Regions from separate parts of the Acinetobacter chenhuanii genome, predicted to be linked through region 4. Evidence: predicted binding sites of a transcription regulator. Region 4 holds the regulator's gene; each other region holds the start of a gene.
What was found. Region 4 encodes PhoB, which activates phosphate uptake and scavenging genes when phosphate is short. Its sites were predicted from a motif close to TGTCATNAANCTGTCATAA; they were not measured.
Positions count from the first base shown of each region.

Region 1: ABLB96_RS07485 (inorganic phosphate transporter) is a predicted target of PhoB. The motif match lies at 3,764-3,782, and genes of this name have one in related genera.
Region 2: ABLB96_RS12185 (porin) is a predicted target of PhoB. The motif match lies at 5,069-5,087, and genes of this name have one in related genera.
Region 3: ABLB96_RS14425 (NAD(+) kinase) is a predicted target of PhoB. The motif match lies at 3,995-4,013, and genes of this name have one in related genera.

Region 1 is NZ_CP157428.1:1,545,094-1,552,932, forward strand. It holds gene metH (methionine synthase) at 1-3,366, opposite strand, end outside; gene ABLB96_RS07480 (hypothetical protein) at 3,458-3,661, shown strand; gene ABLB96_RS07485 (inorganic phosphate transporter) at 3,829-5,460, shown strand; gene ABLB96_RS07490 (D-serine ammonia-lyase) at 5,630-6,958, shown strand; gene ABLB96_RS07495 (hypothetical protein) at 7,004-7,839, opposite strand, start outside.
Region 2 is NZ_CP157428.1:2,557,924-2,565,762, forward strand. It holds gene ABLB96_RS12140 (alpha/beta fold hydrolase) at 1-301, shown strand, start outside; gene ABLB96_RS12145 (isochorismatase family protein) at 329-925, opposite strand; gene ABLB96_RS12150 (class I SAM-dependent methyltransferase) at 1,017-1,784, opposite strand; gene ABLB96_RS12155 (cell envelope integrity protein TolA) at 1,988-2,362, opposite strand; gene ABLB96_RS12160 (hypothetical protein) at 2,540-2,764, opposite strand; gene ABLB96_RS12165 (hypothetical protein) at 3,255-3,455, opposite strand; gene ABLB96_RS12170 (GFA family protein) at 3,582-4,007, opposite strand; gene ABLB96_RS12175 (YARHG domain-containing protein) at 4,274-4,543, shown strand; gene ABLB96_RS12180 (HIT family protein) at 4,562-4,975, shown strand; gene ABLB96_RS12185 (porin) at 5,230-6,336, shown strand; gene ABLB96_RS12190 (YidB family protein) at 6,444-7,034, opposite strand; gene ABLB96_RS12195 (DUF6231 family protein) at 7,134-7,595, opposite strand; gene ABLB96_RS12200 (DUF2797 domain-containing protein) at 7,635-7,839, shown strand, end outside.
Region 3 is NZ_CP157428.1:3,016,553-3,024,391, forward strand. It holds gene ABLB96_RS14405 (dicarboxylate/amino acid:cation symporter) at 1-693, opposite strand, end outside; gene ABLB96_RS14410 (glycosyl transferase family protein) at 1,193-2,188, shown strand; gene ABLB96_RS14415 (hypothetical protein) at 2,227-2,634, opposite strand; gene ABLB96_RS14420 (YeaC family protein) at 2,697-2,969, opposite strand; gene ABLB96_RS14425 (NAD(+) kinase) at 2,966-3,874, opposite strand; gene mrcB (penicillin-binding protein 1B) at 4,060-6,456, shown strand; gene ABLB96_RS14435 (tetratricopeptide repeat protein) at 6,477-7,028, shown strand; gene ABLB96_RS14440 (thiamine phosphate synthase) at 7,051-7,839, opposite strand, start outside.
Region 4 is NZ_CP157428.1:411,250-419,088, reverse strand. It holds gene pncB (nicotinate phosphoribosyltransferase) at 1-130, shown strand, start outside; gene ABLB96_RS02105 (rhodanese-like domain-containing protein) at 281-1,129, shown strand; gene asd (archaetidylserine decarboxylase) at 1,126-1,977, shown strand; gene ABLB96_RS02095 (alpha/beta fold hydrolase) at 2,227-3,423, shown strand; gene phoR (phosphate regulon sensor histidine kinase PhoR) at 3,493-4,851, opposite strand; gene phoB (phosphate regulon transcriptional regulator PhoB) at 4,861-5,571, opposite strand; gene ABLB96_RS02080 (TetR/AcrR family transcriptional regulator) at 5,827-6,498, opposite strand; gene ABLB96_RS02075 (SDR family NAD(P)-dependent oxidoreductase) at 6,695-7,528, shown strand; gene ABLB96_RS02070 (MATE family efflux transporter) at 7,586-7,839, opposite strand, start outside.

The sequences.
Region 1 (7,839 bases), 1.1 Mb from region 4:
ACTGAGTTGTTCGTCAGCTTTATAACCCCAGAACTCTTTACGAATGCGTTCATGTAAGTGTTCTGCAAAAGCTTCAGCAAAACGGTCAGCCAATGACTGCACTAAAATTGCAGAGTAGTCATCACCTTTGGCTTTGTATTCATTTGCCAGTTCTTCTGCACCAAAAATCGATACAGTGAATCCGCCTAAGTAGTCTTGTTGCTTACGGTCAGCGCGAATGTAATCTGCCAAAGACAAGTTTGGTTTCCCAGTTACTTTGTCAGATTGCTGACGTAAGTGTTCAAAAGTATGCGTAACATTTTGGCCAGTTTCATCAAATACGCTGACTGTGTCTGCGTCCGTACGCTCTGCAGGGAACATACCAAATACAGCACGAGCATCAAAACGATTGTTGTCGATAATATCTTTCAACATCGCTTGAGCTTGGTTGTAAAGGTCAGTTGCTGCTTCACCAACCACTTCATCTTCTAAAATTTTCGGGAATTTACCTGCCAAGCTCCAAGAAATGAAGAATGGTGTCCAGTCAAAATACTCTACGAGTGTCGCAAGCGGGTAGTTCGTTAAAACTTGTGTTCCCAAAAGATTTGGTTTTGGTGGTACGTAGCTTTCGTCAATTTTAAAGCCATTCTCAACCGACTCTTTATAAGTCAATTTAGCCGCTTTTGGTTGTTTGTTGGCTAAGCGCTCGCGGATCTTGGCATATTCAGCACGGTGCTCTGCAATAAAGTTTCCGCGCATTTCTTTCGAAAGGAGAGTCGTTGCAACACCTACAGCACGTGAAGCGTCGGCAACATAAATCACTGCATCGTTTTGATATTGAGGGTCAATTTTTACTGCTGTATGTGCCTTAGAAGTCGTCGCGCCACCAATTAACAACGGAATGTTAAAGCCTTTACGCTGCATTTCTTTAGCAACAAATACCATTTCATCTAGAGATGGGGTAATCAGACCAGACAACCCAATGATGTCACATTTTTCATCAATTGCAGTTTGTAAGATCTTCTCGCAAGGAACCATCACCCCAAGGTCAACAATGTCGTAGCCATTACAGCCCAGTACCACGCCTACAATATTTTTACCAATATCGTGTACGTCGCCTTTAACAGTTGCCATCAAGACTTTACCTTTAGATTGGCTACCTGTTTTTTCAGCTTCAATGTACGGGTTCAGCCAAGCTACGGCTTGTTTCATAACACGTGCAGACTTCACAACCTGTGGTAAGAACATTTTGCCTGAACCGAATAAGTCACCGACAACATTCATACCATCCATCAAAGCGCCTTCAATTACATCTAAAGGACGTTTAGCTTTGAGGCGAGCTTCTTCGGTATCTTCATCAATATAAGTGGTAATACCTTTAACCAATGCATATTCAAGACGCTTTTCAACCGACTCATTACGCCATTCAAGGTTTTCAGCTTCACGCTGAGCTCCACCTTGCCCACGATATTTTTCTGCAACTTCAAGCAATTTTTCAGTCGCGGCTTGACCAGACTCACCTTGGTTTTGGTTTAAGATGACATCTTCAACAGCTTGTTTTAGCTCGACTGGAATATCATCATAAATTGCCATTTGACCAGCGTTCACAATACCCATGGTCATGCCTTGTTTGATGGCATGGTACAAGAACACTGAGTGAATCGCTTCACGTACAGGCTCATTACCACGGAACGAGAATGAAACGTTCGACACACCACCAGAAATCATAGCGTGCGGCAAGTTTTGTTTAATCCAACCCGTTGCTTCAATAAAATCGACCGCGTAGTTATTGTGTTCTTCAATACCAGTTGCCACTGCGAACACGTTCGGGTCAAAAATAATGTCTTCAGCAGGGAAGCCCACTTCATTCACTAAAATGTCGTATGAGCGCTTACAAATTTCGCGTTTACGCTCAGCAGTATCAGCCTGTCCGGCTTCGTCAAAGGCCATCACAATAATTGCGGCACCATATTGACGGCAGAGGCGGGCTTTTTCGACAAACTCGTCATAACCTTCTTTTAAGGAAATCGAGTTAACAACGGGTTTACCTTGTACGCATTTTAAACCAGCTTCAATGATTTCCCATTTTGATGAGTCAATCATGATGGGTACACGTGAAATATCTGGTTCAGATGCGACAAGGTTTAAGAAATGCACCATCGCATTTTGCGAATCGAGCATCCCTTCATCCATGTTAATGTCGATAATTTGCGCGCCAGCTTCAACTTGTTGCTGTGCAACTTCTAAAGCTTCGGCAAAGTTTTCTTCACGAATGAGGCGTAAGAATTTCTTAGAACCTGTAACGTTAGTACGTTCACCCACATTTACGAAAAGAGAGTCATCATGAATATTAAATGGCTCTAAACCACTTAAACGGCAAGCTGGGACTGTTTCAGGTACTTGGCGTGGTGCAATGTCTTTTACTGCATTGGCAATGGCACGAATATGATCTGGCGTTGTACCACAGCAACCACCCGTAATATTAATTAAACCGCTTTCAGCAAATTCTTTTAGGAAAGCTGCAGTTTGCTCAGGCGTTTCATCATATCCACCAAATGCGTTTGGTAAGCCTGCATTTGGATGTGCTGAAACAAAAGTATCTGCAACATCAGAAATGGTCTTTACGTGAGGACGCATAGCATCTGCACCAAGGGCACAGTTAAAACCAATTGAAAGCAAATCACCATGACGAACAGAGTTCCAGAAAGCTTCAGCAGTCTGCCCTGTTAAGGTACGACCTGATGCATCGGTAATGGTCCCTGAAATCATAATTGGTAATTCACGACCAATTTGTTTGAAGACTTCTTTGACCGCAAAAATCGCCGCTTTACAGTTTAATGTATCAAATACGGTTTCAATCAAAATGATATCAATACCGCCTTCAATGAGTGCATGAGTCGCTTCAATATAGTTTTCTTTTAGCTCATCAAAGGTAATGTTACGAAAGGCAGGGTCATTTACATTCGGTGAAATTGAACAAGTACGTGATGTTGGCCCAAGCACACCTGCAACAAAACGCGGTTTATCTGGAGTTGAGTACTTTTCACAAGCTGCTTTGGCTAAACGTGCTGCTTCACGGTTAATCTCTGGAACAAGATCTTCCATGTGGTAATCAGACATTGAAACACGGGTGCCGTTAAAGCTGTTGGTCTCAATAATGTCTGCACCTGCATCGAGGTAAGCTTCATGAATGCTTTGAATGATTTGAGGTTGTGTTAAAACTAAAAGGTCATTATTACCTTTTAAGTCATGTGCCCAATCGGCAAAACGCTCACCACGGTAGTCAGCTTCTTCTAATTTATGGCGCTGGATCATGGTTCCCATAGCACCATCAATAATCAGAATGCGTTTAGCAAGAAGCGCTTTGAGGGTGGCAAGCGTAGACATAGAAAACCCCGATCTTTATACGAATTTAAAAATGCGGCGCTATTGTAACAGAATAGCAGCACAAATGATGACCTACCAAGGTCATGAGTAAATGAGAAAAATATTAAAAAGAGGAGGCTTTTATGACAAAAAAAGAAGAATTTTCATGAAATATTCATCAAATGATCATGATATTGAAATATTTCATGCTCAATATGCCGAATTATTACAGTTGTCTTGTGTAAAAAGTAGCCATATGGGTCATTTTATATATTTTTTTGCTGTAAAAATAGGCACAAAAGGAGTTAATAATTAATTAATTAAGTTATTGTAATTTAAAAATAAAATAAAAAAGGTCGGGGAAAGGTGCATCAAATGAGGTCAAAATATGAAAAATTGACTTCATCAGGCGGCTCTTTGTCATATAATTGTCATAATTTAATTTAAGAATACAGAGGATTTTATTATCCTCTAACCGTCTGCATGAATTCTAATCTACCCCCTGTTTCGGATTCAAAACTTGCGGCAAACCTGCAAGCAAAATCGACGAATGTACATGTCCCAACACCTAAGTTTTTTATGCCGGTGTTTCTGACGATTATTATTGCAACACTTATTTATATTGGGTTTCAGGTGAGTGCTGATTTAGCACACGTTCCACCTTTGAGCCTTTATTCAGTTATTCTTTTATCTACTGCACTCTTAATTGCATTAGGTTTTGAATTTGTAAACGGCTTTCACGACACGGCTAATGCAGTTGCAACGGTAATTTATACAAATGCTTTGCCTGCGCCAGTTGCAGTGATGTGGGCTGGTTTTTGTAATTTTCTTGGGGTAATGGTCGCAAGTGGTGCTGTTGCTTATGGCATTATTGCACTGCTTCCAGTTGAACTAATCATGAATATGGGCAGCGGTGCTGGCTTTGCAATGGTTTTTGCGTTGTTGATCGCTGCAATTCTTTGGAACCTCGGTACTTGGTTCTTAGGAATCCCTGCTTCTAGCTCTCATACCTTGATTGGTTCGATCTTGGGTGTGGGTATTATGAACCATCTGTTGAGTGCATCGACTGGCATAACAACCAGTGGTGTAGATATGGATCAGGTCATTAAAGTTGGTAAAGCATTATTATTTTCACCTTTAATTGGTTTTGCTTTTGCAGCAATCTTATTCTTGTTGGTTAAAACTATTTTTAAACGCCAATTAGAATTATTCCAGCCACCTGAAGGGAATAAGCCACCACCAGCAATCATTCGTGCAATTTTAATCTTTACCTGTACAGGTGTAAGTTTTGCACATGGTTCTAATGACGGCCAAAAAGGTATGGGTCTCATCATGCTCATTTTGGTTGGTTTGGTACCATTAGCTTATTCAATTAATAAAAACCTCGACACACAACAGGTTCAATCATTCCACCAACTTTCTTCTCAAACTGCTGTTTTGTTAAACCATAATCAGCAAGAATTAACTGATGAGAAAGCGCGTGCAGTTTTAACTAAATATATTCAGACCAAACAACAAACACCTGACGTTGTGCCTGCATTGGCAAGCATGACTGACCATTTAGGTGCGCGTGTTTCTAGCTATAGCAACTTAAAAGATATTCCTGAAGCTGCAATTAGTGAAATTCGTAATGACATGTATTTAAGTACGACTACGTTTAAACGTTTGGACAAAGCAGATGCTTTACCAAAATTAGATCAAACACAGCAAAAGCTTGTGAAAGATTATCGTAGTAGCTTGGATTCATTCTTACAGTACATCCCTAATTGGGTGAAAGTGGCAGTTGCATTAGCACTTGGCCTTGGCACCATGGTCGGTTGGAAACGTATTGTGGTGACTGTAGGTGAGCGTATTGGTAAGCACCATATGACTTATGGTCAAGGTATGTCTGCTGAACTTATTGCAATGAGTACCATTGCAGCGGCAGATGGCTTAGGTATGCCGGTTTCAACAACACACGTTTTAAACAGTGCTGTTGCGGGTACGATGGTTGCAAATAAATCAGGCCTAAATTTCAATACCATTAAGACCATTTTATCAGCTTGGATATTTACTTTACCTGCGACGATCTGTTTGTCAGGTGGTTTATATTGGTTGTTCTTACAGTTTGTATAAGCAGTCTGTTTAAATGTAAAAAGCCGCTATTATTAGTGGCTTTTTTATTGGCATATTTTTAAAAAAAGATCGCTTTTTTCAGGGAAATTCAGTAAAGAATAAATGATTATTGCAAACACTTAGTGTTGAGTAATTAGCTCAAAAAATTACGAAAGGATATAGGACGAAAATGCTTCAACTCGATCAACTAAAACAACAATTTCCACTTATTCAAACATTACAAGATTATCAAGAAACATTTTGGTTTAACCCGAACCGTTATCCTTTAAAAGAAGCTCTGGCAAAAGTTGGACTTACAGAGCAAGACGTAAAAGATGCCGAAGCAAGACTAGAACGTTTTGCGCCTTACTTGGCAAAAGTATTTCCGGAAACTCAAGCACAACATGGAAAGATTGAATCCGAGTTAGTTGAAATTGCAGCTATGCAACAAGCTCTATCTGTAAAAGAGCAAAAGGAGCTTACAGGGAAACTTTGGTTAAAAAAAGATAGTCATTTACCTATTTCAGGTTCAATCAAAGCACGTGGGGGCATTTATGAAGTTTTGGCTCATGCTGAAAAACTAGCAATTGAGGCAGGGCTTCTCAAGTTAGAAGATGATTACAGTAAACTCGACCAAGGCGCATTTCGTACGTTCTTTTCTAAGTACCAGATTGCGGTAGGTTCGACAGGTAATCTTGGTTTATCTATTGGCATTATGAGTGCAAAGCTCGGGTTTAGAGTGTCGGTGCATATGTCTGCCGATGCAAGACAGTGGAAAAAAGATAAGCTGCGCTCACTGGGTGTAAATGTCGTGGAATATGCCAGTGACTATGGGGTAGCTGTAGAGCAAGGCCGTAAGGCTGCCGAGCAAGATCCATTTTGTTTTTTCATTGATGATGAGAATTCGATGACTCTGTTTTTAGGTTACGCAGTTGCTGGCTTACGTTTAAAAGAACAATTTGAGCAAAAGCAAATCAGAGTAGATGCAGAACATCCATTATTTGTATATTTACCATGTGGAGTAGGCGGTGGGCCGGGTGGGGTAAGTTTTGGCCTAAAACTGGCCTTTGGTGAGCATGTTCACTGCATTTTTGCGGAGCCGACGCATTCTCCGTGTATGTTACTTGGGGTTTATACGGGTTTGCATGATCAGATTTCAGTAAATGACATTGGTTTAGATAACATCACAGCAGCAGATGGGTTGGCTGTTGGCCGTGCTTCTGGTTTCGTAGGACGTGCTATGCAGCAGTTAATCGATGGTTACTATACGATTCATGATGAACGTTTATATGAGCTAATTGCGCTTTTAAATCAAACTGAAAATATTCAAGTTGAACCCTCGGCAGCGGCAGGTATGATGGGGCCATATTATGTTCAAACTACGCCAGATTATTTGGCTTTGCATCACTTGTCAGTTGATCAGTTACAACAGGCGACCCATGTGGTCTGGGCAACAGGAGGAGGAATGGTACCTTCTGAAGAAATGCAAAAATATTTAACTCACAGCCAAAGCAAATAATAAGCTGTTAAAAAAGCCCAATTTTAAAATTGGGCTTTAACTCCGTTATTTCTTAGAGAATTTCCCAAAGGGAAGTTTTTCGGCCGCAAAACCATAGATGGCTGCAAAAGGAAGTGCAGTACGGGCTAAATAAGCAACACGCCATAGTCCACCATGATTTGCTCCTTCCATCATTAACTCTAAAGGATGTTCGAGTACAGTTTCAGGGTTTGCGACAGAAGATTCATTTCTTAAGTCATGAATCCATAGCGCAGCCATAATCGCATTGGTGGTTTCAGGGCTAAATGCTTCTACATCAAAAAGTTCGGCACCATTAAATGCAGCTTTAAGTAGCGGATTTTTAGTCACTGAGTGAGTTGTTGTAGAGGGGGCAATATTGATGCTTACACGTTGTCCATGATGACGAGCAAGCGTTGCACGCCATTGTTGAATACGTTTTGCCAAAGCATAGTTTGGTCCTTGTTCAACAACTAAACAGTCTGCAATGCCATATGTTTTTCCATTTTCGCTAGTGATCAAATCTTGATAAGGTGCTTGAAAAAAACGTTTAAGCGACAGGGTAGAAATACCTTTGGCAGCCATTTTTTGTATTTGTGAGCGAGATTTAAATTTCTCTTGAGCAGCCTCAGCAACTTCTTTAGGTACTGCATAGACATCGGTTGGGGTGCACATAAACATTAAGCTTGTATCAGATTTATGCTCACTCACATATTGCATAATACTGTCCATTGCCATTGAGACACGGACATGTTTTTCCCCATCTAAATAAGCAATTGCAGCCAAATCTAATTTTTGTGGAAATTGAACTAGCCACTGTGCAATTTCTGGTAGTTGAGTCAGTAAATTGGCGCCCAATTTATCTTTTAATTCAGAAGACTTTG
Region 2 (7,839 bases), 1.7 Mb from region 4:
TCAGGATATGTTATTCAATGTATGGCTACAAAATCCGCTGAAGCAAGGTTCTATTTTATTAAAAGACAAAAAAATTGAATTAAAAAATATAGATTGCTCTCTTTTAGTGGGTGCAGGTCGTGGTGATCAACTCGTAACAGCAGATGCGGTTTATCCATTAAGTCAGTTGACGAATAGCCAAGATGTCACCTTTACTCTCATTCCTGGTGGCCATTTGGGACTCATGTCAAGCCAGGCAAGTGCTCAAGAGTTTTGGCCAAAGCTTGCTGCATGGTTAACTGAACGTTCAACAAAAATTTAAAAAAAAAAAGCTCTTGCTTGAGCGCTTTTATTTGACTTTTTCCATGAAATTTACCTCATGAGATGAGGCACAGATAATAATTTCATCACCAAGAGACCACTCAGCAGCTCGGGCTGCCATTGCTGCGGGTACTTCTTGGGAGCCGGGTCCCGCAGGTACGTTATAGGTCGCATGTGCATCATGTGGTAAAAGTACTCCATAGCCTAGCTCTAGACCAGCACGAGCAGTAGCCGCTACACACATTTCGGATAATAACCCACAGATTGCAAAGGTTTGTACCCTGCTTTTATTTAAAATCTGCTGAAGAGGCGTACCATCAAATCCATCATCATCATGTTTTCTTAATACGATTTCACCTGCTTTGGGTAAGAAAAATAGCTCCCAACCTGGTTGAAATGGTTCATCTGCTGTGCCTATATCACCATCATTTTGAAGAAAAATGATAGGTGCCTTCGCCAAACGCGCTTTAGATATTAAAGTATTAATTGCCAAAAGAAGTTGTTTTGATGCTGGAACAGCTTCATTGCCTGATACAAAAGCTTTTTGTACATCCACTACAATTAAAGCATCAACTAAGTTATTGTGAATTAAAATTTTTATCTCCTCACGGCTTAAACAGCCCATCTCATACGAACTTTATAAAGATATGAGCAAACTATTTCAAAGTCTTTAGGTTATTAAAGATTTTTCATATTTCATACATCTTGAATTAAAACTAGAAAGCTATCTTTTTAAATACAAAATACCCGACCTTACTTTCAAAGCTTCCGTCTTTTTGGATGTTAAAATATTTTTTTACTATATCTGATGCATTTTCTTGAAGATATTTAAGCGTTTTTATTTGATCTTCGGGAGTTTTCATACGTTTTACCCAACTCTCAAACTCTAATATTAGTGTTTGCTTATCCAAGGCCGTCAATTCAAAACCTGCATCTTCTATAAAATAAACCCATTCTTTAATGCTGTAGTTTCTTACATGACTCGGGTCGCGAATAACTTCTAGAGTCTGCAAAAATGTATCTAAAATAGGAAAGCTTGAGCTAATGATATCGACAAAAATGACTGTACCATTAGGTTTTAAAACACGGTTTATTTCTTTCATTGCTGTAGGTACATGCTGCCAATGATGGGCAGAGTATCGGCTAATAATTACATCAAACTGCTCATCAGTAAAAGGCATATCTTCGGCAATACCCTGCTGTACAAAGATATTCTTTATTTTTCGGTCATTTGCAGCTTTTGAAACAGTGTCGAGCATTTCATGAGATAAATCATAAGCAAAAACAAGATCGGCGTAGTTAGCAACGTTATACGCTACGTGTCCACCCCCACAACCTAAATCTAAAACTACGGCATTTGAATATTTTTCAAGTTCCTTAATAAATTTATCAAACTCAACTCCTTCAGAGTGAGCTTTACTATTTAAATAACTTAAAGACTTATTTTGATACTGTTTTAAATTTATCTCATGTTGGTTAAACATTGCTTATCCCTCTTCTCCAATCAGCTAAACATAAAAGAAAAGGTAGATAAAAAATAATGATTAGTTTTTAAATAATTAATAAAATAAAGTTATAAATAGATTTGATATATTTTTAAAATTAAAGGTGAGCCCACAATAGCTTAAAAAAAGAAACCACCAATTGGTGATTTCTTAAATGAAAGCTTGAGAGTTCTATTTCAACGTTACTTCGCCTGAAATTTGATGTTGAACTTTCTGACCTGTTTTCTTAAGTCTGGATTAGAAGGCATAGTAAAAGGGCTTGCACGCCATATCGCTTTTTCAATGCTTGATTTAAATTTTTGGTCTTCTTTATCCAAGAAAATAATTTGCTCAATCTCACCACTATCACTTAAAAAAACTTTAACGCTTGCACTCATTCCTACCGAAGAAGGTGGAATATCCCAAGTCCGTAAAATTTTTCTTTGATATTCTTGCTTATATTTTTGAGCCTCTAAAAGAATTTTATCATCAGTATTTTTAACTGGAGATAATGATTTAGAGTTAATTGCACACCCACTTAATAAAAATATAGAAGTTAAAATAATGATACTTTTCATTTATAAAACCAATTTTTTCAACGATTAAAATTTAACACTTTGTTTTATTAAAAACTACCTAATAGATAGTTCTTCTATTGAATAGCGATCTCTAAATACGTTCCCAGTTACTTTTATATTTGAGCTCGTCTATAGAACTATTTAGTTTAACTATTCAATCTCTGTATTAAGCACCTTTTAAAATGATATTTTATAACGCGAATTTATATTGGAATGCTCAGGCATATCAGCAATATCTTGTTCAGTGAATATGCCATGTTCAAGTACTTTAGTTCCATTAAATGCCGTATTAACAGGAGTAACCGGTGACTTACTAATATAGTTTTCATCGGCTTTGTGTGTTAACGCTGTACAGCCTTCTAGTCCAAATCCTGTCATCAATATAAATAAAAATTTCTTCATTAAATTCACCAATAGTTATAAAAATCATACAATCTAACAAACTGAGCTTTAATTGTCACATTTTTACAACGCTGTAGGGCAAGTGAAAACTTAGAGGAATGTAAACTAATTTGCATAAATTGTTAAATTGTGTAAAATACCTAAATAATTTAACGATATGTTTTCACTTATGGTTTTTCTACTTTTTTTAGTTTTATTATTTACATTCGTACTTCTTTTAAACGTTCATTACAAACAATAGAAGTCCTTATCTGTCATTCATCCTGGATGCATGTCCTTTTATTTAAAAATAAAAATTTATTGCATAAACTTAAATTGGCTATTTGAGCCTATAGTTTTATAAAAATAAAAAAAGCCCGCTTTGTAAGCAGGCTTTACCCTTTTGATTTTTTGCGCTGATCATTCAGGACTTTTGCTGTTTGTAACAGCGTTCGGATATTACACTTATACTTAAAAATTAAAAAGACTAATGTTATTTAAACTGATGTTTTTACTCATCAACTTCGATTGGATCACCATCTTCAGGACGAATATGTCGCGTTCCATCATCGGCAGGATCAACACTAGACCCATCTTTAGTAATTGAGTTGTACATTTCATCCTCTTTTTTATCATCCGTGAATTCTTCATCTTCAAAATCAAGAGGCTCGTCATCATCTTCAAAATTTAGAGGCTTTTCTTCATCTATCATGTGAACCATCCTTCTTAAACTATGTATTTTCATGCTCAAATAAACGTGAGACATATTCAACAGCAAACACATAACATTTATGTAACGAATGCTTAATAACTATTAAAAGACAAAAAGCTAAATGAGTTATTTAAAATACTTGAGGAACTCGTCCATCACTGGCAAATGGGCAAAATTTTCATGAGCCTCACCTAATACCACCCACTCATGTTTCGATTCTATACAAAAATTAAGCTTTAAGACTGGATTAAAAGGTTGTTCCAGCAGTCCAAGTGGTATCCACATATAGTTTGTACCATTAATTTTATTGGGTACTGGGGAACCACAACTACTACAAAATGATGAAGTAAAACCAGTTTCCTTTTTATAGCTCTTAATATATTGATTGCCTACCAACCAGTTAAACTGGCTATCTATTACCAAAGTCGCTGCATTCGCTCCCGTACCAGTTTGTTTACGACATAAGCTGCAATGACAGTGATAAACTGTTTTTATTTCACAAGATATAGAAAACCTGACTTGATTACATAAACAAGAACCGATGTTACTCATATAATGTATTTAATTCATTATTACTTAAGCTTTTAATAATGACTTTAAACGTTTGTTAAATATATATTTAAATTGTTTAATATAAAAAGAAATGCAATCATTTGATTTAAAACAAATTTTAAAAAAGATCTTGATATATAAAGCTTTTTTGTATTATAAGATAAAATATGACTTTAAATCACGCTTGAGTAATTAATAGTCATTGAAATATTGGGAATAAACCTTATATTGAGTACAGGTTCATACCTTTAACTGAGGAAAAGCTCATGAATAAATTATTGGTTGCAGTATTTACTGGAATGGTAAGCCTTGCCGGTTTCAGTGCTCAAGCTGCAACACCTGAGCAAGAATGTCAAAAATTGCAAGACGATTACAATTTGATTTATGCATCAAAAGGCTTTTGTTTTAAAGACCAAGATGCTAAAGAAAAATATGGTAATGAAAACTGTCATACGACTAAGCCAAAATTCTCTGATAAAGAGCAGCAACGTCTAGACGCAATTAAAGAACGTCAAAAAGAATTGAAGTGTAAATAGTATTTAAAGGAATAATACATGGCATATGATGATCAAAATATCTTCGCAAAAATTTTACGTGGAGAACTTCCAGCGATAAAACTCTATGAAGATGATCAAGTTCTAGCTTTTATGGATATTATGCCCCAAGCCGATGGTCATGCATTAGTTATTCCAAAAACTCCTGCAGAAACTTTACTTGATTTACCACCTGAAGCGGCAGCCTATACTATTCAGATTGTGCAAAAAATTGCTAAAGCAATGGAAACTGCATTGAATCTAGATGGAATTGTACTCATGCAATTGTCAGGTGCCGCAGCTGGACAAACCGTCCCTCATGTTCATTTTCACCTAATTCCTACAAATGTTCACCAACTAGGTAAACATGCTGCACAATTAGGAGATCAGGATAAAATCAAAGCATTAGCTGAAAAAATTAAAGAAGCACTTTGATTTTAAGAGATAAAAGCGGAGTTTAGACTCCGCTTTTTTTATTTAAAAAGTGTAATAAAAACAAGAATAAATAAAGTATTTCTAATTTTTAATTGTCATAAAACTGTCACTTCTTCTTCACTCCTTTGTCACAAAGTTTACAGATACTTCTTAGCAAGTTGGTGAGCTTCTGTAACTTTTTGTACACAAGTCAACTACAAAATAATTAGTTAACAGGCATATGCCATTTTTAAAATACTTTTGGAGAAATCTCAATGAAGAAATTGCTACTCGCTGCCGCAGTTGCAACTTTGAGCATAAACGCGGTGCAAGCAGCGCCAACTTTGTATGGCAAACTGAATGTTTCTATTAACCAAGTTGACAATAAAAATTTCGATGGGAAAAGTGACGTTACTGAAATTAACTCAAACGCTTCTCGCATTGGGGTAAAAGGCGAAGAAAAATTAACTGACAAGCTATCTGCTGTTTATTTAGCTGAGTGGGCAATTGCTACTGATGGTTCAGGTTCTGATAGCGACCTTAGCGCTCGTAACCGTTATATCGGTTTAAAAACTGATGGTGTTGGTACATTAAAAGTAGGTAAATACGATTCTTACTTTAAAACTGCTGCTGGTAATAACCAAGATATCTTTAATGACGATACACGTTTAGATATTACTAATATCATGTACGGTGAAAACCGTTTAGATAACGTAATTGGTTTTGAATTAGACCCTAAATTATTAGCTGGTGTAACTTTCAACATCATGGCTCAAACTGGTGAAAGTACTACTGATAATAAACCAGGCGAAACTGGTAAAGACAGTAAAAACAACGGTTTTGACTCTGTATCAACTGCACTTGGTTATGAAAACAAAGACCTTGGCTTAGCAGTTGCTGCTGCAGGTGACTTCGGTATTAAAGGTAAATATGCGGCTTACGGTCTAAAAGATATTTATACAGACGCTTACCGCGTAACAGGCTCTTATGACATCGCAAAAACAGGTCTTGTAATAGGTGCTTTATGGCAACACGCTGAACCTACTGATCAGTTAACTGCATATGGTCAAACATACAAAGCAGATGGAACAGTTGATAAAGCTGGTAAAGCTTACCGTGATTTACAAGAAGAAGCATATTCAATAACAGCTGCTTATAAAATCCCAAATACTAAACTTAAAGTGAAAGCAGAATATTCTTCTGCACAAACACAAGTAAGTGGTTTAGCAGATCGTACAATTGATTTGTACGGCGTAGGTCTTGATTACCAAATCAATAAACAAGCTCGTTTCTACGGTATTGTTGCTCAGCAAAAACGTGATTGGTTGAGTGATAACGACAAACAAACTGTTGTTGGTACTGGTATCGAATATAACTTCTAATCAGTTACATTCAATTCAGATATAAATAAAAGGGCTTCTGCCCTTTTATTTTATTGTACCAGCTAAAAAAGCCGATATAAAAATGATCGGCTTTTTTAATTTATATCTTATTTTAAAAAACCACTCACAAGATTCATGACATTTTGAATGTCTTGATTTGCCTCTTGATGGTCTGTATCAGCACCTTGTGGGGTAAGTGAATCAATCACTTTTGGTAGAACTGTCGCAATTGCACCATAAACTTGCTCTTTCGGAGCCTGAGCTTGCTCTGCAACTTGTTCAATATCTGCTGGATTAAAAAGACTTTGTAATTGCTGAGTCGGAACCTCACTATTACTTTGATTTGGGTCAACCCAACTTTGAACTTGATTGCCTAAACCAGCGCCTTTTAATTTTTCAAGTGCGGCCTGTAAACCACCTTGTTGTTGAACCCAACCTAAAATTAAAGGAACAACTGCAATTAATAAACTTTGTACCCCGCCACCTGCTTGAGGTGCGCTATTGTTCCCAGTCACTTGGCCTAATACCGAACCTAATACACCACCTAGACCACCTTGAGTACCAGAAGAAGTATTACCACCCATTTGTCCCAATACAGAACCTAAAATTCCACCTAAACCACCTTGACCTGATGCTTGCTGGTTCCCACCTAAAGCTTGCTGAGCCAAAACTTCTACAATATTGCTTAAATTTGTCATGAGTAACTCTTATGTATGGTTTATACACGAGCATACGCGTTTTTTTGTTAAGACAGCAAAAGCGAAATTGTTAAATTTTGAAAGAGATTAAATAGTCTTTTACCAACGAAATTTGTTCCAGTTTTCCGGGTTTGCCCAAAATTTTGAATTAAACCAGTCTGGAACATGTTTGTAGGTCAAGATATTAAATTGCCATAAAGCGAAATCACTATCATGTGAAGTTTTATCGATGAGTTGCGTGAACCCCAAAGAACGTAATAGCTGTTCATCACTGCGTTTGCTTACCACAACAATTCGTTTTGCTAATAAATCTCTTAACTTCACTAATAATTGTGATTTATGTACATCGCTAACGCTTTGCATTTCATCTGTATCAAACAATACAAAACCTAAATCATAACGCTGAGTAAAAGGCAGACTTAAAAGCTCAGTTACGGTAAAATAGTGCCATTGAATTGCGTTATTCTGGTCAATTTTCTGGCCAATACAAAGTGCAGTATGAATAGGCTGTTCGTTTGATAAATCGTCTAGCATAGAAGTGATGACATTTTGTTCAGCCATAACTGCAACCCTTAATTGAAAGATGTGAGTTTAAACTTTATGGAACTACAAGGCATTTGCCATAAAATGCATGCAGGCCTAAAAGATGCTAGTGTAACTGATCAACAGACAACCAAGGCAAATGTTGAATACAAATTTGTATTAGACCGTTCAGAAATTGATCTTCCTTTTAATTTAGGACAAGAACTAGAAATCGAATGGACAGGTAATATTTATTGCACATCTTGTGGCACCAAAACACCGA
Region 3 (7,839 bases), 1.2 Mb from region 4:
CAGTGAACCCACACCATATTTACCGATGGTAAATGCCATTGCCCCGAATGCACCAAGTGGTGCAAGTTTCATGATCATATTCACAATGTTAAAGAACACATGTGCAATTTGATCAACTAACTTTAAAACTGGACGTCCTGCATCACCTAACTTGTGCAGTGCAAAACCAAAGAGAATTGCAAAAAGAAGGACTTGTAAGATTTCACCATTTGCAAATGCACCCACAACCGTGTCAGGAATAATGTGCATTAAGAAATCAATAGTGGATTGTGACTCACCTGAAGTAACGTATTTTTGGATACCTGAAGTGTCCAAGGTTGTAGGATCAATATTCATTCCTACACCTGGCTTTGCGATATTAATTACCACAAGGCCAATCAGAAGTGCGATGGTTGAAACGATCTCAAAATATAACAACGCAACGCCACCAGTTTTTCCAACTGACTTCATGCTTTCCATACCAGCGATACCACTCACCACTGTACAGAAAATAACAGGCGCGATGATCATTTTAATCAAACGAATAAAAGCATCACCTAATGGCTTGAGTTGCTCACCTAAACCTGGAATATGGTGTTCGACACCATTAACAATTTGCGTGGTACTTGGCGAGAAATGTCCTACCAGAACACCCGCGATAATCGCAATAATCACTTGAAAATAAAGTGATTTATAAATCGGTTTTTTAGCCATAACTTTACTTCAATCTATATTTCCAAGTCCGTTGGAAATATCAAAATGAAACGTCTATTCTTTACGAATACACAGCCCTAACCTTTCACATAAACACCGCAAAAGGGAAATGGTTTTTTGGGAACAAAAAACCTTCCTACTACCTCAATGAAAACAAAAAGCTGTTTTCTAAAACAGGAGAATACCTGAAGTTTCCAACCACTTTGAGTAGCTAGAAATAACCTCTTACTTTTTCAATAAAAAGCTGAAGATATAGGAGAATCACAGAAAATTATGATATGAGTGCTCAAAAAAGCACATGAAAGTTTACTCGAATTAAATAACGATTCGGTTAATTTTTTGGCTAATACGCACAAAAAACACTCATGCAGCCTTAAGACTTTAGTAGGAGAAACACTTTTGATATTTTTTCAGCAGCTTTTTATGTCATATTGATAAGTACTTGTAGACATTTCATTTTGAGCTGCCTACCCCCTTATTTTTACTGTTTTGAATTGCCATGAATACTAAACGTAATATCTATAAAGATGCTGAACATCCCTTTGCTCAATATGTCCGTATTTTAGGTAAGGGGAAAACGGGTTCTCGCTCACTGACCTATGAAGAAGCCTATCAAGCTTTTACCATGATTTTAAAAGGTGAAGTTCTGGACGTTCAGTTGGGTGCCTTTTTAATGCTGCTTCGTGTTAAAGAAGAGTCCATTGATGAACTTGCAGGCTTTGTTCAAGCGACTAAAGACCAGCTTAACTTTCAGCCTTTAGACGTTGACTTAGACTGGTCATCGTATGCAGGTAAACGTAAACATTATCCATGGTTTTTACTGGCTGCCCTGACACTTGCTCAGCATGGTTATAAAATCGTTATGCATGGTGCATCAGGTCATACGATTAACCGAGTTTATACGGAACAAGTTTTACAATATTTGGGTTATCACATTTGTCATTCTGAACAAGATGTCCGCACCCAATTGGCAGAACAAAACTTTGCTTACTTACCATTAGATGTAATTTCACCTGTTTTAAGCGATTTAATTTCTTTAAGAAATGTGATGGGCTTACGCTCACCTATTCACACTTTGGCTCGTTTAATTAACCCGTTTAATGCTAAAGCCACCTTACAAGCAATTTTTCATCCCGCGTATAGAACCTCGCATCAGCATAGTGCGCTTCGCTTAGGCTATCAAAACAGTGCTGTCATTAAAGGTGAAGGCGGTGAGTTTGAACGCAATCCAGATGCCAAAACACTCATTTGCGGCATTAAAAATGGTGAACTCTATGAACATGAGTTACCTAAGCTCACACCAGAACGTAGCCCAATTGAGGAAGAGTTAGACTTAGCAACGTTTAAAGCTGTCTGGCTTGGTCTGCAGCATCATGAATATGGTGAAATGGCAGTAACAGAAACCATGGGTATTGCGTTATATACCATGGGTGTTGTTGCTAGTTTTGAAGAAGCAATGGATAAAGCCAAAGCGTTGTGGAATAGTCGTTTCTAAAATACGAATGACCAAGGTTATATCGGATAGCCTTGGTTTTAAGGCTCAACATAATAAAAATCTGGCCAGAATGGATATTCCTGACCTGAAGAATGAATATTTCTTAGTTTCAAGTGATCACCTATTTTGATTGTAATGTTATTAGAATCGTAGGAACCCGAAAGATAAGCATCTCGTTGTTGACCAATAAGTGTCTTACAATATAAATGATGCGCTTTGATCTTTTGAGAGCTTCGTATTGTTTGCGACTCCAGCACCTGAATCCCAATCAATAACATGGGATAACCGTCGTTCTTTATACTGGTATATTTAGCTTGAGGTGAAGTGTATTTCTGACTCGCAACAACCTTCACATTGAGTAAACATTCAATGGGTTGTTTGGCCAGTGCAACACCACTAAACATTATGAGAAATAATAGCACGCAAACAGGTTTTAAACATTTCATATGATTCTTTATTATATTTTGATAAACATAAAAAAAGCCCAGTAATCACTGAGCTTCCTAAATTAAACAAAACGAATCGGTTTAAATTCAGGTTCATGCTTGTGATGATCATCATCACACTCTTCACCCTCTTCTTTCGTTCCACGGTCAATATACCCACTGCGCTGTTCTTCTGGTAAGTTCTTTAACTCCCAAGCAATCACAGCTTGCATACAAGTCTCACGCTGCTCTTTAGTTAAAACAACGCCATTTGGCCATTTACCAATTTCTACTGCTGTTTTTAAACGCTCGACAATTTCAGGGTTTAAAACAGATAGCATTTGTTCAATATTCATGATTCATCTCTTTGAAAAGACTCAAAATCTTGGTTCCAACCCAGTTTGGTACGACAAGCCATATAGAAATCATAACCAGGTGGGTGTAATAAACTTAATTTAAATGGATGTTTACGGATGTGCAAACTATCGCCAACATTGAGGGAGACACTGTGTTGACCATCTGCGCTCACCATCGGTAACACACGATTTTCGCGAATGACGATTTTAATTTCACTTTGCCCACCCACAACAATTGGGCGAGAAGATAATGTATGGGGGTGCATAGGCACTAATGCAATAGCATCCATACTCGGATGTAAAATTGGGCCACCGCCCGATAATGCATAAGCAGTCGATCCAGTCGGCGTCGAAACAATTAAACCATCACTATGCTGACGGTAAACATATTGACCATCAATATTGAGTTCGAAGTCAATCATGTGTACTGACTTACCCGAATGCAGTACAACGTCATTTAATGCAATCGCATCATAAATGACTTCACCATTGGTACGTACTTCCATTTCTAACAAGAAACGGCGGTCAAGCTGGAAATGACCTTGTAACACCTGATCAAGCTTAAAAATGGCTTCTGAAGGCTTAATATCAGTTAAAAAGCCTAAACGACCACGGTTAATACCAATGACAGGTGTATTATAACGTACTAAAGCTCTGGCAGCATGAAGTAACGAACCGTCACCCCCTACTACAATTACCAGATCAGCAACCTCACCTAATAGATGGCGACTGACGACTTGCGCATGATCATAGGGCACTAATTCGGCAGTTTCCTGATCAAAAATGGGGTTTAGGCCTAAACTTAGCAAATGGTCATGAATTAAACAGAGTGTTTCTACAACTGATGCTTTATCTGGTCGACCAATTAACCCGACGTTTCTGAAGGACTTATGTGAAATTTGCACGAATGAGTAAGCTCCGCTGCGATTCTACGCTATCATAACATTAACCAGATTAATTTAAAAAAACATAACAACAAGATACTGTAAAATTCAATCTAAGTTTTCCATTTATTCACAGTTTTATCATTGCAAATTGATGACAAGCTATCGCATCATTAGCGTATTGTTTAGGGTTTTATCTCATTTATATGAAGTTTGAACGTGGTATCGGTTTCTTTGCACTAATTTTTTCCATTTTGGTCATTGGTGCTTTTATTGCTCTTAGTATCTATCTGATTCGTTTAGATAATATTATCCGTGAAAAATTTGAAGGACAACGCTGGGATATTCCTGCCAAGGTATTTGCTCGGCCTTTGGAAATTTATAATAATGCACCCATCACGCAAGCAAATTTCACCCAAGAATTAAAATTATTAGGTTACAAAACTTCAAGTAATTATGACAAGTCAGGAACCTATGTTGCTCAAGGTAGCAACATGTATGTACATACACGTGGTTTCGACTATGGTGATAGTGTCGAACCTGAACAAGTATTAGAACTCAGTTTTGCCAATGACCAAGTTACGGAAGTACGTACAACTAAACCTTCTTCAACTGGTGTTGCGCGTTTAGAACCCTTATTGATTGGTGGGATTTATCCTCAGCATAATGAAGACCGCGTTCTCATCAAACTCAACAGTGTTCCTAAACCACTGATTGAAGCTTTGATTTCTACAGAAGACCGCAACTTCTATCACCATCACGGTATTTCAATTCGCGGTACTGCTCGTGCATTAGTAAGTAACGTGACTGGTGGACGTCGCCAAGGTGGTTCAACCTTGACCCAGCAGTTGGTTAAAAACTTCTATTTAACACCTGAACGAACTTTAAAACGTAAAATTAATGAAGCGCTCATGGCTTTACTCATTGAGTTGCACTACAGCAAAGATGAGATTTTAGAAGCTTATTTAAATGAAGTAAATTTAGGCCAAAATGGTAACTATTCAATCAATGGTTATGGCTTGGCGTCACAGTTTTATTTTGGTTTACCACTTCGTGAATTGAGTGTTGCTCAACAAGCCTATTTAGTTGGATTAGTACAAGGACCATCGTTATATAACCCTTGGAAAAACCCTGAAGGTGCAAAAAATCGCCGTGATACGGTATTAAATAATATGCGTGTAATGGGTTATTTAACTCAAGCAGAATATGAAACTGAAATTGCACGCCCTCTAAATGTTCTAAGTAAACCAAGCTTAGGTCCTGCAAAATTCCCTGACTTTTTAGATTTGGTACGCCGTCAGTTACGTACTGAATATCAAGAAAGTGATTTAACAAATCAAGGATTACGTATTTTTACGACCTTGGACCCAATTGCTCAAACTCAAGTTCAAGATGCATTTAAAGCATCTGTAGAACGTCTTGCTCAAAGCAACCCTGCTCGCCTGAAAAACTTGCAAGGCGCTGTTCTCATTGCTCATCCTGAAAATGGTGAATTGATTGCAGCGGTCGGCTCAACTCAGGACTTTACCGGTTTTAACCGTGCCTTAGATGCAAAACGCCAAGTTGGTTCATTATTAAAACCAGTTATTTATTTAAGCGCAATGGAGTCAGGACGTTATAACTGGGCAAGCCAAATCGAAGATGCGCCAATTAGTGTCCCTGTAGATGGTGGCAAAAGCTGGACACCAAAAAACTATAGTGGTGGTGGACATGGCGTAGTGAGTTTAAGTGAAGCCTTAGCAAACTCTTATAACCTTTCTGCAGTACGCTTAGGTCAAGAGTTTGGACTGTCTACATTTACCAACAACTTAAGAAAATTTGGTGTCGATTCACCAATTCCTGCCTACCCTTCTATTTTCCTTGGTGCAGTTAATATGTCACCAATGGAAGTACTTAGCATTTATGAAAACTTTGCTACAGGCGGCTTTAAATATCCAACTCGTGCGATTCGTTCAGTCGTAGATGCCAATGGTCGTTTGCTTGATCGTTATGGCCTGAATGTTCAACAAACGATTGATCCAGCCGTGGGTTATATCATGAACTATGGTCTACAACAGGTCATGTCTTCAGGTACAGGGCGTGCGGCATACAGCAGTTTGTCTCCAGCTTTAAAATTGGCTGGTAAATCAGGTACAACTAACGATACACGTGATTCATGGTTTGCAGGTTACTCTGGTAACCATGTGGCTGTTGTGTGGTTAGGCTTGGATGACAACAAAGTGACTGGTTTGACAGGTTCATCTGGTGCATTACCTGTATGGATTAATGTGATGAAACAATTACGTCAAACACCAGTAAATCTACGTCAGCCAGACACTGTACAGTGGCAGTGGATTGACCGTGCATCAGGTGATTTATCGGCACAAGGTTGTGAAGGGGCAATGTATATTCCTATGCTAATGCACACTGTTCCTCACCGAGCTACTGCATGTGGAGCGCCTCATTATCAAGTTGACCCAACATACGCACCACAAAGTGATAACACAGCACCAGCTTCTCAGCCGGATAATAGCGACAGCTATATTCGTGAAAGTGAAAACCAGATGCAACAAGATCTGTCGAATAACTCTCACGTAATTTCAAGTGGTAGTTATAACAACTAAGCGTTAACAGGAAATAGGATATGTTAAAGAAAGGTGTTTTTTATATTGGTGCTGTACTTATGGTCGGCTGTACTACTTTACCTGATCATTCAACCCCAAAAGAGAAAACACCACCTGTTGCTGAAAAAAAGAATGTTGAGACGCCATCTGGTGTGAAAATTACACCTTATGATCATCCAGACATTCAACGAAAAAGTTTACAGGTGATTGTACCCCAGCAGAAAAAGCCTCAACGCTTTAATGAGGATGGAAGCCAATTACCTGCTTTTAAAACTTTAATGCAAAAAACTGAGCAAGCCTACAAAAACCAGCAATGGTCCGAAGCTGAACGCTATGCGCTTCAAGCACAGCGTTTAGCACCACAAGCAGCTGAAACTTATTTATTTCTTGCACTCAGTGCAAATCATAAACAGCAATATTCTAATGCTGAGTCTCTTGCAAGACGTGGTTTAAGCTTTGCTCAGAGTCAAGCGATGAAAAAACAGCTTTGGCTCACTATTTTAAAAGCTGGTCAACAACGTAATAATCCAAAAACTGTTCAAGAAGCACAGCAAGCATTAAAAGCACTCTAGCTTTTAATGCTTTTATTTTTCATTAAAAATTACGAATACCTGCTAAGCCATATGCACCATGTTGCTGTGCTATGGCTAAATCATCAGGACTCATTCCACCTAAAGCAAATACCGGAATCTGGCATTTCTCGATTAAATCGGCTAAGCGCTCCCATCCTAATGCGGTTGCTTCTGGATGAGTCTCTGTTACTTTGACAGGACTTACAAAAACGGCATCACAACCAATTTGCTGAGCATGTTGTAAAGACACCGCATCGTGACAAGCAGCAATAAAACGTACTCCTACCTCTAAATCACCTTTATGCAAGCTCATTAATTGGGACTGTTTAAGATGAACAGTCTTTATATGATTTTTTAAATCTGGTTTTAACTTTTGCCAAACATCAACATTAATGATTAATTTTGAAAGCTGATCTGTATTTAAAAGAGCTAATTTTTCTAGATCTGCCTGATCCAAACTATCTTTTTCACTTCGCCAATACAATAAAGTTTCATCATTTTCAGCTAAAGTCAGTGTGGAACTAATTTTAATAAAATGTGGCCAATACAATCTTTTTATGATGTCTTTATTGGCTTTCGGGAAGTTTAAGTGAAGTAGCTGTTCACGTGTGTACCACGTCCAAGGTTGATGAATAAGATTTAATAACTCATCTGGCACATAGCTATGAAATAGATGAAGGTTGACAATAATGTCATCATATTCATGGTGAATATAATCAAATTGATGCCATTCTTTTAAACCAATACCGACTTCTTCATAAATCTCACGGCGACATGCTTCTTCGGGTATTTCACCCTGCTCAACTTTGCC
Region 4 (7,839 bases):
GGTTGAGTGTAATGGTCAGTCGGTTGCGAAAATCTCGGATAGCCCAGGAAAAACCATGACGGATAACGATACGTTCTTGGCTTATTTACGTCAGGTTTTTGAAATTGAAGAGCTTGAGAAAGCTGTTTAATTACAATGCAGTTCGACATCTAACCAAGCACTTAAGGCTTGAGAATGTTTATATCTGATTTTTTGCTAAACGGTAGCAGAAAATCAGAGTTTGATAGATATAAGCTTATGCTAATATGAAATTAAGCTGGTATAAAAAGTAACCATGACGATGACATCCCCAGATTTTAAACTCGATTTATTAATAGAAGCAGAAGAGTTGGTGCCTTATTTAGGCAATGAATATATTCGTGTTGTAGATTTGAGCCGTGCATCGGTTTATGAGCAACTTCATATTCCTCATGCAATTCACTTACAGCCTAAATGGTTGGTGGCTCAACATGAAGAAGCCACTGGTATTTTGCCCGATGAAGCAGGTTTACAAGCGCTGATTGAAAAATTGAATATTTCGCCAAATCACCATGTGGTGGTCTATGATGATGAAGGTGGTGCATGGGCTGGGCGATTAATCTGGAACTTACATTGCTTAGGATTTACCCGTACCAGTTTAATTAATGGTGGTATTCATGCATGGTTAGGTGCTGGTTTACCAACTACGGCTGAGGTTGAAAAACTACCTCAAGTTGATGATTTAATAAAAATTGATTTGTCTCATGCTGCTCAGTTCCGAGTGAACTATGAGGAGCTACGCAAACAGGTTGAACAGGAAAATATTCAACTGTGGGATTGTAGGACGATTGATGAATATAGTGGTGTTCGTTTAGCGGCTCGACGCGGTGGTCACATTCCAAATGCACTCCATTTTGAATGGAGTACTGCACTTAATCGTCAAAATCATCTAAAATTGCATCCGCTTGAACGCACACGGCAGCGTCTTGAACAACTTGGGTTCGATTTAAAACAACCTGTAGTCGTATACTGCCAGTCACATCACCGTTCTGGTTTGGCCTATATTTTGGCTAGACTTTTGGGTTGGGAAGCAAAAGCTTATGATGGTGCGTGGAGTGAATGGGGCAATCGCCTCGATAGTCCTATCATTACTGGAGAAACGCCGTCTTGAGTTTTACATCTCGCTTAAAAAAAGAATTATTTATTAAGGCACAAAATCTTGTTCCTCAGCATCAGTTAAGCCGTGTGGTGGGTAAAGTTGCTGCAAGTGAAAATCCAGTATTAAAAACTGCGGTTATTCATGCATTTAAAACCAAATACGGCATTGATTTATCGATTGCTGAGCAAAACAATGCTTTAAAATATAAGTCTTTCAATGACTTCTTTACTCGTGCATTGAAAGATGGCGTGCGTTTGGTTGATGAAAATGCCGATAGCATCGTGTCTCCAGCAGATGGCGCAATTTCTCAAATTGGTAAAATTACTGCTGGCGAAGTTTTTCAGGCAAAAGGCCAAAGCTTCTCTGTAGAAAAATTAATTGGTGACCCACAACTTGCTCAACCTTTCCAAGAAGGGGAGTTTGCAACAGTTTATCTTTCTCCACGTGATTATCACCGTGTTCATATGCCATTTTCAGGAACATTAACTGAAACTTTATATGTACCGGGTGAGTTATTTTCAGTAAATCAGGTGACTGCTGAAAATGTACCGGGTTTATTTGCCCGTAATGAGCGTATGGTTTGCTTGTTTGATACTGAACTTGGCCGTATGGCTGTTGTGTTAGTGGGTGCTATGATTGTTGCTGGTATTGAAACTGTGGCAACAGGCAAAGTAAAACCTTCAGGTCGTATCGAATTACAGCATCATCAATTGAAGCTTGAGAAAGGTGCTGAGCTTGGCCGTTTTTATTTAGGTTCTACCGCAATTATTTTATTTGAAAAAGATAAAATCGAATGGGAAAAACGCTTTAAAGCCGAGTCAGTTGTCGTCATGGGCGAGCGTATGGGCCATACGATTTAACTTATAAATCAGATTTAAAAAGAGAGCATTTGCTCTCTTTTTTTTATTTATATTTTTCTAGTTGCCATGATATTTATTTTGCGTGGTTTGGCATTTCCATGGTTAAAGGCTAGATTTAGTGGGAATAGTGATCTATTTTGGTATGTGAGTTCTTTCATTTGCCTCTTGCTCGGTTCTTTGTATGCAATAGGGGCATATTTTTTATAAATTCAATTTGAAATGATGATTAGAAAGTAGAGGAGTAATCCCTTGAGTAAAAAAAGTAATTCTTTTCTAAAAATTTTATTTAGCAGCGTTTGTTTAGTATCAGGTTCTGCTATGGCTACTCCAATTACAGATGTAAATAAGCAAATTGTGAGTGAAAAACCGGGTTCAATACTGTCTATAGAACAGCAAGACGTGACGAGTTTATTTCCTCATGCAGATCAGCGCTTGTTGGTAAATTACCGTAGTCGAGGTGTGAATGGTGAACCGATCGTCACATCGGCTTTCATTTTATTGCCAAAAGGAACACCGCCAAAAAATGGCTGGCCGATCCTGGCTTGGGCACATGGTACGACCGGAGTTGCCGACACCTGTGCACCTTCGGGTGACTATGTAGGTGGTCCAGTTCATTCCTATCAAGAAGTTGCTTCAAAGGCTTTAGATTCTTGGCTTGCACGAGGCTATGCCGTAGTCGCACCTGATTATCAGGGACTGGGTACACCGGGTGCACATCCTTATATGAATGCCAATAGCCAACTGCATACAGTCGTAGATGCCGTGCGGGCATTACATCTGCTTAAGCCAAAAGATTTTAGTAAACAATGGTTTGTGATGGGGCATAGCCAAGGCGGAGCTGCTGCTATTGCCGTGGCAGCCTATGGACAAAAAGATGCACCCGAACTGGATTTAAAAGGGGCGATTGCTCTTGCTCCCGGCGGCTATCAATATGAAGGCATTGCAGAATATGTACTGAGCAATCCAAGTCCTGACCCAAGTGTGGCTGCGTTTTTCCCGATTGTTTTATTGGGTGCGCAAGCAGCAGAACCAAGGATTGTTCCTGAAAATTTAGTCAGCCCTGAAATGAACACTGTGCTGACTCAAGCACGAAGCCGCTGTTTATCTGAGCTTCAGTCAGACTTAAAACAATCACCTGCGAGAGTATTTCGCTCCGATGCAGATTTAAAGCCTCTTTTGACTTATCTTAAAAAACAGTCGATTGAGAATATGGTGCCGACTGTTCCTTTAATGATCGTGCAGGGTTCTAAAGACCATTTAGTTGATCCGAGAGGCACATATGCTTATTACCAACAGTTATGTAAATTAAAAAAACCAACCATTTATCAAACGATTGATGGTGGAGATCATCGGGATGCATTACGTCAAAGTAATACTTTCGCTACCAACTTCTTAAACGTTATAGAGAAAAATCAGATCAAGTCGTATTGCTCGACTTCTAAATAAACAGAATGTGAATATCACAAAAAAGCCGACTTTTTATGAGTCGGCTTTTATCTATGAAAGGGGCTAACTTTAAGTCATGTTGTATAGTCTTTCTTTTGGAAAAACTGCGGTAAAAGTTGAACCTTCATTTTCTTTAGATTGCACGTCTAAATACGCGCCGTGTTGCATGAGTACGTGTTTTACAATCGCAAGACCTAAACCTGTACCACCTGTTTGACGACTACGGTCACTGTCTACACGGTAAAAACGTTCGGTTAGACGTGGCAAATGTTTTGGGTTAATTCCAATGCCTGTATCTTGCACGCTGAAGTAAGCATGATCACCATCGTCGTGCCAACCAATGGTAATGGTTCCGCCTTTTGGTGTGTACTTAATGGCATTGGTAATTAAATTACTAAACGCGCTGGCAATTTCCATGTCAGAACCAATTAAGTCACAGTGACTATCAATATGTAAATTGAGCGTGTGACCATAATCGGCATTGTAGGCCTGAGCATCATCAAAGAGTTGATTCATGAGGCTCGGCATTTCAATAATCTGATTTTTCGCAATTTTCTTATTATTTTCTAAATTTGATAACAGCAGTAAATCATTAACCAACGCATTCATACGCTTGGTTTGCGATTGCATTTGGTCAAATGCGCGTTTCCAACGTGGACTAATATCTTCTTGATCGGTAAATGTTTCGATATAACCACTTAGTACAGTTAACGGGGTACGAAGTTCATGCGAAATATTATCGACAAAGTCTTTACGCATTTGTTCAAGGTTGTGCATACGCGTCACGTCATATGCTACGAGTAAACGGCTTTCTCCACCGAACCGTGTGAGTTTGACCTGTACATATCGGTCTTCATCAAAATTCGAGTGTAGCTTGATACCATCCGGTGCCTGATCAATATTATTAAAATATTCAATAAAACTAGGCTGGCGTAAAATCGTTAATAAATTTCGACCACGATCGAGCGGGCTAATACCCAATAATCGCTCTGCGGCTGGGTTCCACCATTCAATTTGATGCTGATCATCAATGAGAATGACTGCTTCAGCAAGTGCAACTAAAGACGATTGAGCGCGGTCAATCAGCCCCACCATTTCAGCTTGAACAATACGTTCCTGACGCTGAGCACGATACACATTAAATAATAATGCCCCCCAAATTCCACTTAGGTTGGGAGGAACATCGTAAGGATTGTTGGCAATCCAATCATTGACCAAATATAAAGAACGCAACTGGAGTGCAAAAAACACCACGAAGGCGATAAAAATACAGCTCCAGAAATACCCAACCCCTAAACCGACTAAACCTGCAATAATCAGGAAAAATAATAAAAGTCGTAAATCCTGTTTAGCAAACGTCCATAAACTACTGTAACGGGAAAGCTTTTGTTCACGTACCTGTTCAGGGACGGGGTAGGGTTCATACATAAATTTTGGTTAACCTGCGGCTAAATCTGCACGTGTAGAGAAACGATAACCTGTACCACGTACGGTCTGAACAAATCGGTCAACACCAAAAGGTTCTAAAACTTTACGTAAACGACGGATATGTACATCGATGGTACGATCTTCAATGTATACATTACCGCCCCATACCTGATCGAGCAACTGGGCGCGTGTATATGCACGTTCCGGATGGGTCATAAAAAATGCAAGTAAGCGATATTCTGTTGGTCCCATATCTAAAATGCTGTTGCCGAAGCTTACGCGTTGGCTTACAGGATCAAGAATTAAACCATTGGCATCAATTGTTTTTTCACCGCTTAATGCATTTGCGCGGCGTAAAACAGCCTTAATACGAGAAACCAATTCGCGGGTAGAGAATGGTTTGGTCATATAGTCATCTGCACCGGCATCTAGACCTTGTACTTTATGGTCTTCTTCACCGCGAGCGGTCAACATAATGACTGGAATTTCTGCTAAGTTTTCATCACGTTTTAAGCGGCGGCACAAATCAACACCACTTACGCCTCCGGGTAACATCCAATCGAGCAAGATAAGCGCCGGACGTTGGTCGACGATAATTTGATGAGCTTGTTTGGCATCTTCAGCCTGTAAACATTGAAAGCCTGCCATGTCCAAAGAAGTATGGATCATTTCACGAATAGGAAGCTCATCATCGACAATTAAAATATAGTCATCTTTCACAGCGTAATACCTTGTAGATTTTAACGGTGAACCGTTTTGTAGTTATGACAGGCTTATTACAAAGATTAATTATGACAATTTCATTGCAGAAAAGTCTATAAAATCGAATGTAGCAATAATTTGTGACAAAAATACGGCAAGCACATGACCAAATGATGACAGGACTGTAAAATTTTTCTTAAAACCATTCAAGGTGTTATGAGCTGACCTTGAGTCGTATCTTTCGATTAAACAGAGTGTCAAAAAACTTTAATATTATTTTGAAACTTTTGCTAATAGCGCTAAGAAAACGATACGGCATGCGGTTAAAACTTGTTCCAGAGACTGTTCAAAGCCGCCCATGACCCATCGAATCGCAATTTGTGTGACATATCCATTTAAGCCAGTTGCAATTAAAGAGAGTTCATTTTCCTTGTGCTGTATTTGTGGCATGGTCAGCATAACAAAGGCTTGAATCATGCGATCAAACTGGGCAAGCGTTTCTTGAATGGTAGCCTGATTATGTAATTCCTGAACCAGTACTGCATCGACATAGACAATACGAGCCAGTCTTGGATCGTCTTTTAAAGTCGTGAGCAGTGCTCTTAAACCAGCGTCCACCATTTTTTCCGGATCTGGTGCTGCCTTAATGACAGCTTGCATCAAGTTCTGCTGTAACTCTTCAATCATTTTTAAAAAGATGGTCTGGAATAAATCCTCACTCTTTTTAAAAGATTCATAAAAATATCGTTCGGTGAGTTTTGCTTCTTGGCAAACATCCTTTACCGTCACTGAAAAAAAGCCAAGGGTTCCATAAGTTGCAATACCGGCTTCAATGAGTTTTTCGCGGCGTGCCTCTTTACGTTCAGAAAGAGATAATCCTTTGAACTGACGTTCTTTACTCACAGCTTTTGTTTTCTTTTTACTGGTTGAGTCGTTTGTCGCCATAACTAAATGGTTTCCTGATTTTTCGGTTTTTCGGCAAATATGGGGCCTATGATAAAGCTGTCAGCACAATTGTGCCAATCTATCTGAAATTACAGTGTACTATATTGACAATGAATATTGTCAAAATTATATTAAAAGAGTCTAAAGTGCACATGCAATGAACCGATTGTGCAAATCGAAAAACAAAGGATGGACAATGAAAAATTTTAAAAACAAAGTCGCTGCAATTACGGGCGCAGGTTCTGGCATTGGGCAACAATTAGCAATTCTCTTGGCGAAACAAGGCTGCCATCTTTCATTGAGTGATATTAATGAAAAGGGACTAGAGAAAACTGTTGAGCTATTAAAACCCTACGGAAATATTAGTGTAACCACTAAAAAACTTGATGTTTCTGACCGTGAAGCGGTAAAGCAGTGGGCACAAGAAACTGTGCAAGACCACGGTGCGGTTAACCTAATTTTTAACAATGCCGGAGTTGCTTTAGGCTCAACTGTAGAAGGTGCAACCTACGAAGATTTAGAGTGGATTGTTGGGATTAACTTCTGGGGTGTGGTTTACGGGACGAAGGAATTCTTACCGTTTATTAAGCAAACTCAAGATGGTCATATCATCAATATTTCAAGCTTATTTGGTTTAACAGCTCAGCCGACCCAGTCTGCCTATAATGCGACCAAATTTGCGGTACGTGGTTTTACCGAATCGTTACGCCAAGAATTAGATATTGAAAAATGTGGCGTAAGCTCGTTATGCGTACATCCGGGTGGTATTCGTACCAACATTGCTAAAGCTGCAAAAATGAGTGATAGCTTGTGTACTTTAGGTATGGATCCAAATAAATCGATTGAAAACTTTGATAAGTTTCTGCGTACCCCGCCAGAAGAAGCAGCTCGTCAAATTCTAGATGCGGTTTTGAAAAATAAACGCCGTTTACTTATTGGTAGTGATGCAAAAATTCTTGATGCATTCCAGCGTTTGTTCCCGACTGGATACCAACGTGCTTCAACCATTGTGACAAAATGGATGAAATAAGATTTAAATTCAAAAAAGCCATCAATTGATGGCTTTTTTTATCAGACTTAAGCTGCTTTAAATCAGAACTTTGATCTTCTTTTTCTTCCAAATAAACTGGTAATACAAGCCTTGAACAATACACAGACTAACAAATGCCAAGGCATAGGCAATCCAGATTCCTTTAAGTCCCCACATTGAACTAAACCAGTAAGCACATGGTATTTCAATAAATAAAATAGCCGAGATATTTAATAGCATTGGGACGGTCACGGTACCACTGGCACGCATAATCGATGCAAAAATAGCACCTGCACCAAAGAATAAAATTG